One region of the Clostridium sp. LXY-7 genome, then DNA from elsewhere that is predicted to be linked to it. Evidence: riboswitches for the same ligand, from Rfam matches in the RefSeq annotation. Region 1 holds a riboswitch; each other region holds the start of a gene.
The links. Region 1 has a riboswitch for S-adenosylmethionine ahead of metK (methionine adenosyltransferase). Riboswitches for the same ligand answer to the same signal wherever they lie in the genome.

Region 1 (3,278 bases):
TTTAGTTCCAAAAAACTCCACTATTTTTTTTGCCGTTATTGGTCCAATACCAGTTATAATACCACTGGCCAAATATTTTTCTATGCCCGATAATGTAGTTGGAACTATTTCTTCTATATTATCTACTCTAAATTGTTTTCCGAATTTAGGATGATTAACCCACTCTCCTGTTACCTTATATTTATTTCCTTCAACAATATAAGCCATAGTACCAACCATGGTGATATTTTCTCTTCCGTGAATAGCTCTAATTATGGCATATCCATTTTCTTCATTTTTAAAAACTATATTATCCGCCACAACTTCCATAACTATCATACTTTATCTCTCCTAAATATTTTCTTCTATTAATTATAGCATCTGAAGCATATTTATAGCTGTACTTTTTTATATTTATATTATTTACTATTCTCAGTCCTATTAAATCAAAATTTTTTATAAATACGATTTTGTTTTATATAGTTCATTATCAACACTATATTAAGACAAAGTTATAAAAAAAGAGCGAACCATAAAGTTCACTCTGTTTTATTATAAATATTTTTTAATATCATCAACTTTATTTAATCTTTCCCACGGTAAATCTAAATCATTTCTACCAAAATGTCCATAAGCAGCTGTTTGTTTATATATTGGTCTTCTTAAATCTAATTGTCTTATTATAGCTGCTGGTCTTAAGTCAAATACCTTTTCTATTAATTCAACAATTTTATCATCATTAATTTTTCCTGTTCCAAAGGTATCAACTGCTATAGATACAGGTTTAGCTACTCCTATAGCATACGCTAATGCTATTTCTATTTTATCAGCAACTCCTGCAGCAACTAAATTCTTAGCTACCCATCTTGAAGCATAAGCCGCAGATCTGTCAACCTTAGTTGGATCTTTTCCTGAGAATGCTCCACCACCATGTCTACCATATCCACCGTAAGTATCTACTATAATTTTTCTTCCTGTTAATCCTGAATCTCCTTGTGGACCGCCAATAACAAATCTTCCTGTTGGATTTATATAATACTTAGTATTATCATCCAATAGTTCAGCTGGAACAATATTAGCTATTACATATTGCTTTAAATCCTTCTCAATTTGTTCACGCTCTATTTCTGGATCATGTTGAGTTGAAATAACTATTGCATCTACTCTTACTGGTTTGTTATCCTCGTATTCAACTGTTACCTGAGTTTTTCCATCAGGTCTTAAATAATTTAAAGTACCATCTTTTCTAACTTCTGACAATCTTCTTGCTAATCTATGAGCCATAGCAATTGGAAGTGGCATAAATTCTTCTGTCTCATTTGATGCAAAACCAAACATCATACCTTGATCTCCAGCACCAATAGCATCTTCTTTATTAATTTCACCCTTTTTGCTTTCTAAAGCCTCATCAACCCCCATTGCAATATCCCCTGATTGTTCACCTATAGAGGTTAACACTGAACAAGTATTGCAATCAAATCCATATTTAGCTCTAGTATAACCTATTTCTTTAATGGTCTCTCTAACAACTTTTTGTACATCTACATAACATTTAGTGCTGATTTCTCCCATAACTAAAACCATTCCTGTTGTTGTCGCTGTTTCACAAGCAACTCTAGCCATTGGGTCCTTTTCTAAAATAGCATCTAAAATAGCATCTGATATTTGGTCACACATTTTATCTGGATGTCCTTCTGTAACTGATTCTGAAGTAAATAATCTTCTCATTTCTTTATCTCCTCTCTGATTTTTTTATCTGGAGTTCTCACATATTAAATTCCAATAGGCAAATAAAAACTTATAATATAAGTTAAGACTCCAATAATAAAAATTTAATTTAATAATACATACAAACAAAATAAAACCTCTTCTTAAGATTAAGAAGAGGTTAGCTATCACAATACACTACTCTCTCTTATCTCGCAGTATGTCTGCTGGAATTGGCACCATGGTGATAATTCACCGGTTGCCGGGTTTCACAGGGCCGTATCCCTCCACCTCTCTTGATAAGAGTTATTAATTATTTTTACAACATCATAATATCATAATATGAAAAGCATGTCAATTTGATTATTCTCAAAATAAAAAATATCACAAAAGTGATATTTTTTTATGGTGGAGGAGGACGGATTCGAACCATCGAAACGAAACGTAACAGATTTACAGTCTGCCCCCTTTGGCCACTCGGGAACTCCTCCAAGTTTTGGAGCTGGCAATAGGAATCGAACCTACAACCTGCTGATTACAAGTCAGCTGCTCTACCGTTGAGCCATGCCAGCATATATTATTTAATTATTAGTTTAATGGTGGTCACAACAGGGATCGAACCTGTGACCCTCTGCTTGTAAGGCAGATGCTCTCCCAGCTGAGCTATGCGACCATATTGTGGTGGAGGAGGACGGATTCGAACCATCGAAACGAAACGTAACAGATTTACAGTCTGCCCCCTTTGGCCACTCGGGAACTCCTCCACATTTTGGAGCTGGCAATAGGAATCGAACCTACAACCTGCTGATTACAAGTCAGCTGCTCTACCGTTGAGCCATGCCAGCATATATTATTTAATTATTAGTTTAATGGTGGTCACAACAGGGATCGAACCTGTGACCCTCTGCTTGTAAGGCAGATGCTCTCCCAGCTGAGCTATGCGACCATAATATGGTGGAGGAGGACGGATTCGAACCATCGAAACGAAACGTAACAGATTTACAGTCTGCCCCCTTTGGCCACTCGGGAACTCCTCCACATTTTGGAGCTGGCAATAGGAATCGAACCTACAACCTGCTGATTACAAGTCAGCTGCTCTACCGTTGAGCCATGCCAGCAAATCCCGATTTATAAACTTGACAAGTTATAGTATACAATTTTAGTTTTACTTTTTCAAATTCAAATTTACCCATTTGGGATGATTATTTTACTCTCCTTCTATTTTTCTAATGAATACTTCTATTTACATTGCACTCTTGTTCTTATCTAAGGCTACTAAAATCTATATATCTAGAGAATACTTTCAAAACATATTCAACATCTTTAGGTTTAAGTTTTTCTTTTACAATTTCTATTATTTTTTCCACTCCTATTTTTTCATTCTTATACTCTATATACTCGCTTATTTTTTCAATATCTCTATTTGATAAGTCTTCTGAAATTATCATTAATTTCGCTTTTTCAATCATACTAAGATCTTTCTCTATATCTTCTACAGAGGTCTTTATTATTTTATAATCGGTTTCTGGTATATATGAATTGTAATTATCGTTCATATACTTATCATTATATTCAAATTGCTCTTCCATTCT
Region 2 (3,278 bases), on a different contig from region 1:
TTTTAATAACAAGAATGGATATTTTATAATCGAAGGTGAAGAGTTATTTATTGAAGAATTAATTATTCCTGGAGTAGGAAAAAAAAGCTTGGAGAATATTATGGAAAATGAAGTATTAAATAGATTTCAATCTATAGAAAATATAACCTTCGACTATATAATAAAAGAAAAAACACATAATAGGATTAGGTTATTCTTATATTGTGTTAACATTGAAAATCTAAGTCTTAACAGTGAGAAATCTTATGAAAGAATAAATATAATTTCTGTAGATTTAGTTCAAAATTATTTTATAAGGTTTTATGAAGAATTCATTAAACATAATAAATATGTAATAGTTATGAGTTTTAGAGAGTATACCTATGTATGCTATGTGGTAGACAAGATATTACAATTAAATAAGGTATTTCATAATTCCAATATTAATTTTCATGAAGACTTGTTGGAATTTTATAATAGGTTATATAAGAAAGATAACAAAACACTACCCATATATATTGTGGGAAAGGATTATCCCTTAGCAAATTTTATATTGAAACATAGGACTCTAGATGATGGATTATTTTATAGATATCTAAAAAATTTTCATGTTATAAACTTTAATACACCTAGTGAATCTCAGTTTTATGAGTTTATAATAAATAAAAATAACATTAAGAAGGTATGGAAATGCAGGGCAAATTTTATCCAAAATGGTATAAAAAAAGAAAAGAAAGTGACTATGTAAGAAAAAGTAAAATAATTTTAATTATATCCACCTTAATTGGAGGATTTATGATAATGAACATAATTAAAGGAATAGGAGAATTAGATGCATTAAAGGATCTGGAAAAAACACAGAGTAATATTAATGCCTTTGATATTACATATCCCTATGAATATTTAGCTAGCCATATAGAGAGTTTAGAAGGGTATATTAAAAATCTTTATTTTCAAGAACAAGATATAATTATTGAAATTTATGTAACTGATTTTAATGATTATTTATATAAAATTAGCACATTGGAAGCTAGCTTTAATTTATTAGAAGTAGGTGAAGTAACAAAGAATGAAGGAAAGGAATTCTTTAAGGTAAGAATGAATATAAAAAATGAGAATCTCTAAGTATAAATGGATTAGTATAGTTATGTGCATTCTTTTAATATTGTTATGTGCTTTTTATGCAATTCTATTATTAAATATGGAAAAGCTAAAAAACAATAGAGCTTATTGTAATAATAACTATATCAGTGAAGAGTCTAGAGCACCCTTCAATGTAACTGAATGTGTTAAAAATCTATATGAGACTGAAGGAATAAGGGTCGGAAATCTTCAGCTATATGATGATAGTGTAGATATTGAAATATATTATGAAGGCTTTATAAGTGAAATTAAGAATATTTTTCATTCTATAAATTTAGAAAGTAAAATTACTAATATTTATGCCTTTTCTATAGATGAAAAAGGCATAAGATTTAATATTATAGTAAGTACTTAATTTTGAATGTTGTTATGTTAATGTTATAAGGAAATTTTAAAAAAATATTAGAAATATATTGACAAGATGTAGGGATGTATATATAATAAGTAACAAGATAAAAATTAAATAAAACTTATCATGAGCGGTGGAGGGACTGGCCCTATGAAACCCAGCAACCTGTATGTTAAACTTAGCGTTTGCATATAATGGTGCTAAATCCTGCAGTATTATGCTGAGAGATAAGAGGATAAATAGCCATGCATGGAATTGTGCACTAGGGAATTTGTTCTCTAGTGCTTTTATTTATTTTATTGATAAAATTTAGTTTGTTAGTGGCCAATAATATAACTAGATTTTAAAGGTTTTACATTAGTAATAATTATTTGAATTTAGATAGGAAGAAATATATTTAGGAGGGGATGTAGTAATGATAGAAGTTGCAGATTTAAGAAAGAATTTTAATAAACTGGAAGTTTTAAAGGATGTGTCTTTTTCTATAAAGCAAGGAGAAATCTATGGAATTATAGGACATAGTGGCGCAGGAAAATCAACCTTATTGAGATGTATAAATGGATTAGAAACTTATGACTCTGGAGTATTACAAGTAATGGACCAAGAAATAAAAAATCTAACTCATGATGAGTTAAGAAAATTTAGAAAAAACATAACTATGATTTTTCAAAATTTTAGCCTATTAAACAGGGCAAGTGTATACAAGAATATAGCTCTGCCATTAGAAATATGGGGTTATGAAAAGAAATATATTGAAGATAAGGTAGGGGAATTATTAAAACTAGTTGGTTTGGAGGATAAACGTGATTATAAGCCTAAGCAATTAAGTGGTGGACAAAAACAAAGGGTTGCTATTGCTAGGGCATTGACCTTAAATCCTAAAATATTACTTTGTGATGAGGCTACTTCTGCTCTAGATCCTAAAACTACTAAAGATATTTTACAGCTATTATTAAAAATAAATAAAACTCTTGGAATAACTATAGTTGTGGTTACTCATGAGATGGAAGTTATTAAAGAAATCTGTGAGAAGGTACTATTATTAGAGGATGGAAGGGTGAAAGCAGAAGGTTATGTAGAAAAGTTATTCTTAAATCCTGGATTAAGTCTTAGAAAATTTCTTGGAGAAGAAGATGAAGATGTAATTCCTGAAGAAGGGGTTAACATAAAAATATTTTTTCCAACAGAAGTAAGCCATAAATGTCTAATAACTAAAATGAGTAGAGAACTAGATGTGGACTTTTCTATAGTTTGGGGAAAGTTAGAAAAATTTAGAAACAGTATTTTAGGTAGTTTAGTAATAAATTTATCAAAAGATAATAAAGAGAAGATTATAAAGTATCTAGAGACAAATAAATTTCAATGGGAGGTGTTGTAGTTATGGCATTGGATATATTGATACCCGCTATTAGAGATACCTTTATCATGGTATTGTTGTCTACAGTGTTTTCATTGATTTTAGGATTTTTTCCTGCAATATTATTAATATTAACAGAACCTTCGGGATTAAAACCTAATAAACTTATATATAAAAATTTAGATATGGTTGTAAATATTTTAAGAAGTTTTCCTTTTGTGATTCTTATGGTAGTAGTTGCTCCAATATCTAGATTAATTGTAGGGAAATCTATAGGTACAATGGCTGCAATAGTACCATTAACCATTGCAGCGGCACCTTTTGTAACTAGAGTAATAGAGGGAGCACTGAAAGAGGTAGATGCTTCCATAGTAGAGGCAGCAAAATCCTTTGGAGCTACTAATAGCCAAATTATATTTAAAATAATGCTTAAAGAAGCACTTCCATCTA
Region 3 (3,278 bases), on a different contig from region 1:
CAATTTATGACACAATGCAATATATAAAATCAGACGTTTCCACCATATGTATGGGTTTAGCTGCAAGTATGGGGTCTTTCTTGTTAGCTGCTGGTGCAAAAGGAAAGAGATTTTCATTGCCAAATAGTGAAATATTAATTCATCAACCTAGCAGTGGAGGAATGCAAGGTCAAGCTACAGATTTAAAAATACACACAGATTGGTTATTAAAGACAAAAAGCAAAATAAATAGAATTTATAGCGAAAACACAGGGCAACCTGTGGAAAAGATAGAAAAAGATATGGAGAGAGATTTCTTTATGTCAGCAGAAGAAGCAAAGGAATACGGTTTAATAGATGGAATATTCTTAAGAAAATAGCTTATTTAGTACAGTATATTAGATCCCATGTGAGTAACAAGATATAGAGATGAGTAAATACTAATAACAACTTAAAACGCATCAAAAACATAAGTCTCTATAAAGGAGGAAAGGTAGCTCTTGTCTAAGAGCTACCTTTTAGGATTTTCTGAATGCATTAACGGTAAAGAACTCAATTCTAAAGGGAAAGTACAGCATATAAAAACATTACCACATTAAAGTAATAAAGTAAATACAAATTTAGGATATTAAGTAATATTATTAAGAATATGAATTGTTTGAATTATTGTAGAAGACATTTATGAAATATTACCATTGACAATTTATCAGATAATTGTTATAATTTTAGAAAATTAATAAAAATCTTATTAAGAGAGGCGGAGGGATAGGCCCTATGAAGCCCAGCAACCAGTATTTAATTATACATGGTGCTAAATCCTACAGCAATGCTGAAAGATAAGGAATAATTGTTATTAAACCTCTTTCAAGCAAAGAGTTTTTTTTATTTTAATTAAAGCTATGAAGTTTTAATTAAAAGTTATACAAAATTTAATAAGATACTCTTATCAAGAGAGGTGGAGGGACTGGCCCTATGAAACCTCGGCAACCTTCAGACCCATTTGTCTGAAAAGGTGCTAAATCCTACTTAGGTGTTTTACCTAAAGAAAGATGAGGGAGAAGATATTTACTTCATAAAGCTAATTAATATAGCTCTCTTTCATCAAAATTATTTGGGAAAGGGGGCTTTTCTTATTTTTAAAGATGAATATTTATTATAGATTTACAAGGTTAAAATTTATTTAATCAGTGGAAATAAAAAGTAATTTTCAACGCTGAATTGTTTAATTTAAATGAAATTTATTCAAAAATTAGGCTTTATTTTAATATAGTGTTGATAATGAACTACCATTTAAAACAAAGCTAAAAATTAATATATTGAGGAGAGATTAAAATGAGTGAAAGAAAGTTAAAATTTGATACATTACAAGTACATGGAGGACAAGAGCCAGACCCAACTACAGGTTCAAGAGCAGTTCCACTATACCAAACTACCTCTTACGTGTTTAATAGTGTTGAGCATGGAGCAAACCTATTTGCACTAAAGGAAGAAGGAAATATTTACACAAGGATCATGAATCCTACCACTGATGTATTTGAAAAAAGAGTTGCTGCTCTAGAAGGTGGAATAGGTGCCTTAGCAGTGGCTTCAGGCTCTGCAGCAATAACTTATGCAATTTTAAATATTGCAGGTGCAGGAGATGAAATAGTTGCTGCCAGCACTTTATATGGAGGCACTTATAATCTTTTTTCAACTACTCTTCCTAACTATGGTATAAAAACTGTTTTTGTTAATCCAGATGAATCAGGAAATTTTAAGAATGCTATAAATGAGAATACTAAGGGAATTTACATTGAAACCATAGGAAATCCGGGGATAAATTTAATAGATATTGAAGCAGTAGCAGAAATTGCTCATGAAAATGGACTTCCACTAATTGTTGATAATACCTTTGGCACTCCTTATCTTATAAGACCTATAGAATTTGGAGCAGATATAGTTGTTCACTCTGCTACTAAATTTATTGGAGGTCATGGAACTTCCATAGGAGGAATTATTGTAGATTCAGGAAAGTTTGATTGGATAGGCAGTGGTAGATTTAAAGGTCTTACTGAACCAGATTCTAGTTATCATGGTATAAGATATGCTCAAGATGTAGGACCAGCTGCATTTATTACCAAGGCTAGAGTTCAACTATTAAGGGACACAGGGGCAGCTATTAGTCCTTTTAATTCCTTTTTATTCATTCAAGGGCTAGAGACCTTATCCCTAAGAATAGAAAAACATGTAGCTAATACAAAAAAGGTAGTAGAGTTTCTTAATAGTCATACTCTTGTATCTTGGGTTAACTATCCAAGTCTAGAAGGAAATAAATATTATACATTAGCACAAAAATACTTACCAAAGGGTGCAGGCTCTATTTTTACCTTTGGAATTAAAGGTGGAGTAGAGGAAGGAAAGAAATTTATAGAAAACCTCGAAATATTTTCTCATCTTGCCAATGTGGCAGATGCAAAATCCTTAGTTATTCATCCTGCAAGCACCACTCATAGCCAACTTAATGAAGAGGAACAAAGGGCCGCTGGTGTAACCCCAGATATGATAAGATTGTCAATTGGTATAGAGGATGTGGAAGATATAATATACGACTTAAACCAAGCCCTAAATAAAACTAGATAGTGCAGAATTCATCTAGATAATATGAGAACTATATAAGTACATTAAGATAATGCAAAGGAGATAAAACATGTATATTAAAGATTTATTTGAAGAAAAAAGAGTAGTACTATCCTTTGAGATTTTCCCTCCAAAGGTTACTTCCCCAATAGAGACGGTTTATAGCACAATAGAGGCTTTAAGTCGTCTTACCCCAGATTATATAAGTGTAACCTATGGTGCAGGAGGAAGTACTAATGATAATAGAACCTGCGAATTAACTTCTTTAGTTAAAAACAAATATGGAATAGAACCACTAGCACATCTAACCTGCATAAACTCTAGTATAGAGCAAATAGATAATGTTTTAGAAAATTTAAAGAAAAATTCTGTGCATAATATATTAGCACTTAGGGGGGATATTTCAAGGGATAGTGAAAACATTGGTGATTTTAATCAAGCCTGTGAATTAATAAAATATATAAAATCAAAGAATAAGTTTCATCTATCAGCTGCCTGTTATCCAGAAGGTCATATAGAAAATAGAAATTTAGTCAGGGATATAGAATTTCTAAAGATGAAAGTAGATGCAGGGGCAGATCATCTTATTACTCAACTGTTTTTTGATAACAATCTATTCTATGATTTTTCTAATAAAGTGGAGCAAAAGAAGATTAAATTACCTATACAGGCGGGCATAATGC

Region 2: linked by a shared signal. The riboswitch ahead of ACI48Q_RS06840 (methionine ABC transporter ATP-binding protein) and the one ahead of metK (methionine adenosyltransferase) in region 1 are both predicted to bind S-adenosylmethionine.
Region 3: linked by a shared signal. The riboswitch ahead of ACI48Q_RS10055 (homocysteine synthase) and the one ahead of metK (methionine adenosyltransferase) in region 1 are both predicted to bind S-adenosylmethionine.

The regions. Positions count from the first base shown of each region.
Region 1 covers NZ_JBLLJL010000004.1:168,114-171,391, reverse strand. Annotated here, with positions in the region: gene recD2 (SF1B family DNA helicase RecD2) at 1-318, opposite strand, end outside; gene metK (methionine adenosyltransferase) at 532-1,707, opposite strand; SAM riboswitch class I at 1,892-1,992, opposite strand; tRNA gene ACI48Q_RS14020 (tRNA-Tyr) at 2,093-2,177, opposite strand; tRNA gene ACI48Q_RS14015 (tRNA-Thr) at 2,184-2,258, opposite strand; tRNA gene ACI48Q_RS14010 (tRNA-Val) at 2,284-2,359, opposite strand; tRNA gene ACI48Q_RS14005 (tRNA-Tyr) at 2,366-2,450, opposite strand; tRNA gene ACI48Q_RS14000 (tRNA-Thr) at 2,457-2,531, opposite strand; tRNA gene ACI48Q_RS13995 (tRNA-Val) at 2,557-2,632, opposite strand; tRNA gene ACI48Q_RS13990 (tRNA-Tyr) at 2,639-2,723, opposite strand; tRNA gene ACI48Q_RS13985 (tRNA-Thr) at 2,730-2,804, opposite strand; gene ACI48Q_RS13980 (hypothetical protein) at 2,949-3,278, opposite strand, start outside.
Region 2 covers NZ_JBLLJL010000001.1:1,438,347-1,441,624, forward strand. Annotated here, with positions in the region: gene ACI48Q_RS06825 (hypothetical protein) at 101-727, shown strand; gene ACI48Q_RS06830 (hypothetical protein) at 781-1,104, shown strand; gene ACI48Q_RS06835 (hypothetical protein) at 1,127-1,477, shown strand; SAM riboswitch class I at 1,590-1,705, shown strand; gene ACI48Q_RS06840 (methionine ABC transporter ATP-binding protein) at 1,887-2,849, shown strand; gene ACI48Q_RS06845 (methionine ABC transporter permease) at 2,852-3,278, shown strand, end outside.
Region 3 covers NZ_JBLLJL010000002.1:612,564-615,841, forward strand. Annotated here, with positions in the region: gene clpP (ATP-dependent Clp endopeptidase proteolytic subunit ClpP) at 1-359, shown strand, start outside; SAM riboswitch class I at 722-822, shown strand; SAM riboswitch class I at 920-1,035, shown strand; gene ACI48Q_RS10055 (homocysteine synthase) at 1,312-2,598, shown strand; gene metF (methylenetetrahydrofolate reductase [NAD(P)H]) at 2,666-3,278, shown strand, end outside.